2 regions of the Streptomyces sp. NPDC055099 genome follow, and region 2 is predicted to be linked to the other one. Evidence: riboswitches for the same ligand, from Rfam matches in the RefSeq annotation. Region 2 holds a riboswitch; the other holds the start of a gene.
What was found. A riboswitch is a leader RNA that binds a small molecule or an ion and turns the genes downstream of it on or off. The one in region 2 is predicted to bind thiamine pyrophosphate.

Region 1: another riboswitch for thiamine pyrophosphate. It lies ahead of thiM (hydroxyethylthiazole kinase); the one in region 2 lies ahead of thiO (glycine oxidase ThiO).

Annotation. Positions count from the first base shown of each region.
Region 1 covers NZ_JBSGUA010000002.1:47,746-51,141, forward strand. Annotated here, with positions in the region: gene ACWFRU_RS04580 (TetR/AcrR family transcriptional regulator) at 1-130, opposite strand, end outside; gene ACWFRU_RS04585 (saccharopine dehydrogenase) at 218-1,231, shown strand; TPP riboswitch at 1,463-1,588, shown strand; gene thiM (hydroxyethylthiazole kinase) at 1,648-2,427, shown strand; gene thiE (thiamine phosphate synthase) at 2,703-3,341, shown strand; gene thiD (bifunctional hydroxymethylpyrimidine kinase/phosphomethylpyrimidine kinase) at 3,338-3,396, shown strand, end outside.
Region 2 covers NZ_JBSGUA010000001.1:233,430-236,825, forward strand. Annotated here, with positions in the region: gene ACWFRU_RS01040 (NAD(P)/FAD-dependent oxidoreductase) at 1-1,055, opposite strand, end outside; TPP riboswitch at 1,186-1,298, shown strand; gene thiO (glycine oxidase ThiO) at 1,296-2,492, shown strand; gene thiS (sulfur carrier protein ThiS) at 2,489-2,716, shown strand; gene ACWFRU_RS01055 (thiazole synthase) at 2,723-3,396, shown strand, end outside.

The sequences.
Region 1 (3,396 bases), on a different contig from region 2:
CCCCGGCCGCCTCCGCGAGGGTGACCAGGGTGAGGCCATCGGCGCCCTGGGCGCGCACGATCGCCACGGCGGTGTTGAGCAGCTGCTCCCGCCTGGCCTGCTTGGACAGACGGGTCGAGGTGGTGGCCATGGTCCTCCGTTGTGTCGCACTCCAGGCTATGTTACAAAACGTAGGCTACAAAATGTAGCTTCGGCCTCTTGGATGCGAGGACCCACAGTGGAACAGCCAAAGCCAGTACTGATCTTGGGTGGTTCGGGCCAGGCGGGCTCGAGCACCGCCGCTCTCCTGCGCAAGTGGTACCCGGAACTGCCATTGACCATCGCGGGCCGCGACATCGGCCGCGCACAACGGGTGGCCGACGAACTCGGCGCCGCCACAGCCGTCACCATTGACCTGCGACGCAACGATCTCGGCCTCCCGGTCGAGCACAGCTACTCGGCGGTGGTCGCCGCACTGTGGGACGACCACCTGAACGGCCTGCACTACGCGCAGGACCACGCATTGCCCTACCTCAGCATCTCCAGCGGTCTGGTGGAGATCGCACCGGAAGTCATCGCGGGCGCACAGCGGCCAGGCACCTCACCGATCCTGGTGGCCAGCCACTTCTGCGCCGGCACCGTCGCCCTCGCGGCGCTGGCGATAGCCCGGGAGTTCCACCGGATCGACACCATCCGGATCGGCGCCGTCCTGGATGAGCTGGACATTGGCGGACCCGCGGGAGCAGCGGACCTGGAGCGGTGGGCCAAGGTCACCACGGCGGGGACGGTGCGCCGTGACGGCGTCTTCACCTGGGTCGACGGCCCCGACGCTCAGGTGGATGTGCCCCGTAGCGACGGCGTCGTCCTGCCCGGCCAGAGCCTCGCCATCCTCGACGTACCAAGCATCGCCCTTGCGACAGGCGCACCGAACGTCCGCTTCGACATGGCCGTCGGTGAATCCGCGGGTCGGCACCGCGGCGATCCGCCTTCCGCTGAGATCCGGATCGACCTCGAAGGAGCAGGCCCAACGGGTGCACCGCTCAGCACCGGCCGACGCCTCGTCCACCCGGCGGGGCAGCGTCCCTTGACCGCACTCGGCATCGCCCTCGGTGTCGAGCGGCTGCTCGGTCTGCGAGGCGAAGCCGCCTCGCCGGGCATCTACACCCCCGAAACCCTCCTCGATCCGGCCTACGCAGCGAAGCGGATGGCGGAGATCGGCGCCACCTTGGTCGACGTACCCAGCGACAACTGAACGGTGAGAGTTGTGCTCATTGGCTGGTGGGCGTCGTGCGGGCTGCAGATCCTGGCCCGACCGGGCCAGCCAATGAGCACAAACCGGCCCTGGTGACCCAAAAGACCTCCAGTTCTGTTCCCCCCCTCCACCTCCGGTTTCGTTCCCCCAACAGATTCCCCCACCAGAACCGCGTCCCGCCGCGAGGTACCCCGAGGGCGAACTTCCGTTCCCAAGGGAGGTACATTGCGTGGTGACCACCGCGGGAGCTCGGGAGTAGCCGGGCTGAGAGGGCGGACGGGACTTGCTCCCCTTTCCGCCGACCGCATGAACCTGGACCGGGTAATGCCGGCGTAGGAAGGGTGTTGACGATGGACGCTGCCTCCGTACCTGCCTCCATATCTGCCGAGAGCGGACCCACCGTTTCCCGTGATGCCGTGGCGGACGTGATCGCGTCTCTGCGGGCCTCCTCACCCCTTGTGCACTGCCTGACCAACGTCGTGGTGTCGCAGTTCACCGCGAACGTGCTGCTCGCGGCGGGGGCCGCCCCCGCGATGGTGCACAGCGCGGAGGAAGCCGGAGCGCTGGCCCGAGTGGCCGGGAGTGTCCTGGTCAACCTGGGGACGGTGACATCCGTGACGGCGGAGGCGATGCGCGTCGCGGTCAAGGAAGCGGCCGTGGCCGGGCGCCCGTGGGTGCTCGACCCGGTGGCGGTCGGTCCGCTGCCCTGGCGCACCGAGCTCGCCCACGAACTCCTGGAGAGCGCACCCCCAGCGGTCGTTCGCGGCAATCCTTCCGAGATCCTGGCACTGGACGGCGGCGGCACGGGCGGGCGCGGCGTGGACAGCACGGACACCCCCGAGGCGGCACTGGCCGCGGCCGGCGCGCTGGCCCGGCGCTACGGCTGCGCGGTCGCCGTGAGCGGTCCGGAGGACGTCCTCACCGACGGGACGCGAGTGGTGCGGGTTTCCAATGGGCACCCGCTGCTGCCTCTGGTGACGGGGACCGGCTGCTCACTCGGCGCACTGGTGGCCGCCTGCACAGCCGTAACCGGCGACGCGCTGCTGGCCGCCACCGCCGCGACGGGTCTGCTCACCGTGGCCGCGGAGACCGCCGCCACCCGCTCGGCGGGACCCGGCACGTTCGCGGTCGCGCTGATCGACGCGCTGCACGAGCTCAGCCCGGATCAGCTCGCCGAGGCTCTCAACCTGCGCTGAACTTGCGGGTGTTGCGGGCTCCCGGTGTAGCGGGCTTGCAGGTGTTGCGGGCTTGCGCGGTGAGCGGTCGGCCTGTCCGCCAGCCGCCGAACAGCGTCCGCCCGGCCTGAGGGCGCCACGCCCCCGGCTCCACATCTGCCAGTCCTCGCAGACACACACCTCAACACCTCACCCCTGTGACTGACTCAGGTTCACGTCAGGCTCCTCCCTTTCCCTGCACCTCCCGATGCGTTTCCCCCGCCCTTCCCCGGCCGGGAGACCCCAAGGAGCAACCCATGCGACCACCACTTGACCTGTCCCTGTACCTCGTCACGGACACCCGGCTCTGCGGCGACCGCGGTGTTGCCGCCACCGTGGCAGCCGCCGTCCGGGGCGGTGTCACTGCTGTCCAGCTGCGCGATCCGGACGCGGACGCCCGCACACTGTTCGCGCTCGGCCGGGCGATCCAGGCCGAACTCGCGGGCACCGGCGTCCCCTTGATCGTCAACGATCGCTTGGACGTGGCGGTCTGGTTGGACGCGGACGGCGTCCACCTGGGGCAGCGGGACGTCTCCCCCGCGACCGCCAGGCGCCGGCTCGGTCCCCACGCCTTCGTCGGCCTGTCCGTCAGCCGTCCCGAGCAACTGACGCACGTACCGGACTCCGTCGATCACCTCGGTGTCGGTCCGGTGTTCAATCAGTCCACCAAGCCGGACGCCGATGCCCCGCTGGGTCTGGACGGCCTGGCCCAGATCGTCCACCAGAGCACGCTGCCCTGCGTCGCCATCGGCGGAATCGGCGTGTCCGAGGCCGCCGCAGTCAAGGCAAGTGGTGCAGCCGGGATCGCCGTCGTCAGCGCGATCTGCGGACAGCCCGACCCCGAAACCGCAGCACGTTCCTTCATCCACGCCCTGCGACCGGAGGTCCCCGCATGACCAGCCCGCCCATCGCCCTCACCATCGCCGCCAGCGACCCCTCCGGCGGCGCCGG
Region 2 (3,396 bases):
TGATGGCCCGCGTACTGGACGAAGCGGCCGAACTGCTCCGACCAGAAGTACGGGACCGGGTCGTACGCCGAAGGGGTATCGCCGATGATGTTCGCCGCCACCGTGCGCGGGCCCTGGAGCGCGTTGTCCCAGTGGTGGACGAGCAGACGCTCGCCATACCTTCCCGAAGGGAAGGAGGAGCAGTCGCCGACCGCGTACACATCGGGTTGCGACGTCCGCAGGTGGTCGTCGGCGAGGACCTCCCGGTGGGCGCCCAGGGCGATGCCGGAGTCCGCGAGCCAGCCCGTGGCGGGGCGTGCGCCGATGCCGACCACGACCGCGTCCGCGGGCAGCCGGGTGCCGTCGGCCAGGTGGACGCTGCCGGGCTCGACGCGGTCCACGCGCGCGTGGGTGCGCAGTTCGGTTCCGGAGTCGGCGTACCAGGCCGTCATCGGGGCGGCGACCTCCGCGGGCAGCGCTCCGGCGAGCGGGCGCTCGGCGGCCTCGACGACGGTGACCTGGCAGCCCGCCTCGCGCGCCGCGGTCGCGAACTCGGCGCCGATCCAGCCCGCGCCGACGACCACGATGCGGTGCTGCCCGGCGAGCACGGGTCGCAGCCGCTCGGCGTCGTCGAGCGTGCGCAGCAGATGGACGCCGGGCACTCCGGAGGCCCCGGGGAGCAGGATCGGCTCGGCGCCGGTGGCGATGACCAGGGCGTCGTAGGGGACGGGCCCCCTCGCGGTGTCCAGTTCGTGGTCCGCCGGGCGGACGCCCGTGACCTCGTGGCCCAGGCTCAGCTCGATGCCCAGCGCCTCGAAGTCGACGTCGAAGGCGGAGCCCTCCGCCTTGCCGAGCAGCACGGCCTTGGACAACGGCGGCCTGTCGTACGGCTGGTGGGGCTCCGCGCCGATCAGGGTGACCGCACCGGCGAACCCCTGCTCGCGCAGGGCCACGGCGGTCTGCACCCCGGCCATCCCCGCGCCCACGACGACGACCCGCCCGCCCGTCTCCCGCCGCCACCCCTCCAAAGAGCTTCGCGCCCCTTCTGATTCTTCCTGCCTCCGCTGCTCACTCACCCGATCACTCTAGGACGGCGGACGAGGCGCGCCTCAGGGCGCGACGGCGAGATCTCTGACACACCGTCACTGCCCTTGACCGCCCGGCCGCCCTACCTACGCCGGGGCGCCAAGGGCTAGGGTTGCCGTGCAGAGCACTCGCGGGAGCCCGGACGCACCGGGCTGAGAGGGAGGCTGGACGGCCTCCGACCGTACGAACCTGATCCGGGTCATGCCGGCGAAGGGAGGGGCTGGACACCCATGCATCCACGAACACCACCCCGTACGACGGACACGAGCGACGTCCTGGTCGTCGGGGGCGGCATCATCGGCCTGGTCACGGCCTGGCGGGCGGCGCAGCGCGGCCTGTCCGTCGCGGTCGTGGACCCCGAGCCCGGCGGCGGCGCGGCGCAGGTCGCCGCGGGCATGCTGGCCGCCGTCACCGAGCTGCACTACGGGGAGCAGACGCTGCTCGGCCTGAATCTGGCCTCCGCGCGGCGCTATCCCGAGTTCGCGGCCGAGCTGACGGAGGCGAGCGGCCGCGACCTCGGCTACCGCGCGTGCGGCACGCTCGCCGTCGCGCTGGACTCCGACGACCGCGCCCATCTGCGGGAGCTGCACGCCCTTCAGGAGCAGTCGGGGCTCGCGTCGGAATGGCTGAGCGGCCGCGAGTGCCGGCGCCTCGAACCGATGCTCGCGCCGGGCGTGCGCGGCGGCCTTCGGGTCGACGGCGATCACCAGGTCGACCCGCGCAGGCTCGCCGCGGCGCTCCTGGTGGCCTGCGAGCGGGCCGGCGTGGTCTTCCACCACGCGTGGGCGGAGCGCCTCTCGGTGACGGGCGACCGGGCCACCGGAGTCGTCGTCGCCGACGGCACCGCCCTGGAGGCCGGTCAGACCGTGCTCGCCGCGGGCAGCCTCAGCGGGCGCCTCGCCGGAGTCCCGGAGGGCGTCCTGCCGCCCGTGCGCCCGGTGAAGGGCCAGGTGCTGCGGCTGACCGTGCCGCGGCGTCTCGCGCCGTTCCTGAGCCGCACCGTGCGCGCCGTGGTGCGCGGCAGCCACGTCTACCTGGTGCCGCGCGAGAACGGCGAGCTCGTCGTCGGCGCGACCAGCGAGGAACTCGGCTGGGACACGACGGTCACGGCCGGCGGCGTGTACGAGCTGCTGCGGGACGCCCACGAGCTCGTACCCGGCATCACGGAACTGCCGCTGACGGAGACCCGCGCGGGCCTGCGCCCCGGCTCCCCCGACAACGCGCCGCTGCTCGGCCCGACCGCGCTCCCCGGCCTGCAGCTGGCCACCGGGCACTACCGCAACGGCGTCCTCCTGACGCCCGTCACCGGCGACGTGCTCGCGCATTCCCTGACCACCGGTGAACTGCCTGACGAGGCAAGGGCGTTCACTCCCCTGCGTTTCGTCCGCGATCCCCTCACGCAGCGTTTCCTGGAGCAGCCCGCATGACTCTCCCGTCCGACACAGCCGTGACCGCCGTCTCCGTGAACGGAGAAGCACGCGACGTGGCCGCGGGCACCACGCTCGAAGCCCTCGTCGCCACCCTGACCGCGGCCCCGTCCGGGGTCGCCGCCGCGCTCAACGAAACCGTCGTACCGCGCGCGCGGTGGTCCACCACCCCGCTCGCCGACGGGGACCGCGTCGAGGTCCTCACCGCCGTCCAAGGAGGCTGAACCGACATGGCAGACGATCCCTTCGTCATCGGCGGGCTCACCCTCTCGTCCCGTCTGATCATGGGTACGGGCGGCGCGCCGAGCCTGGACGTGCTCGAACGTTCCCTCGTCGCCTCCGGCACGGAGCTGACGACGGTCGCGATGCGCCGCCTTGACCCCGGGGTGCAGGGCTCGGTGCTCTCCGTCCTGGACCGGCTCGGCATCCGCGTCCTGCCGAACACGGCGGGCTGCTTCACCGCGGGAGAGGCCGTCCTGACCGCCCGGCTCGCCCGGGAGGCGCTCGGCACCGACCTGGTCAAACTGGAGGTCATCGCGGACGAGCGCACCCTGCTGCCCGACCCCATCGAGCTCATCGACGCCGCCGAGACCCTGGTCGACGACGGATTCACGGTCCTCCCGTACACGAACGACGACCCGGTGCTCGCCCGGAAACTGGAGGACGTGGGCTGTGCAGCGATCATGCCGCTCGGCTCCCCCATCGGCTCCGGGCTCGGCATCCGCAACCCGCACAACTTCCAGCTGATCGTCGAGCGCGCGGGCGTGCCGGTGATCCTGGACGCGGGCGCGGGGACGGCGTCCGACGCGGCCCTCGCCATGGAACTGGGCTGCGCGGGTGTGATGCTCGCCTCGGCCGTGACACGGGCGCAGGAGCCGGTTCTGATGGCCGAGGGCATGCGGCA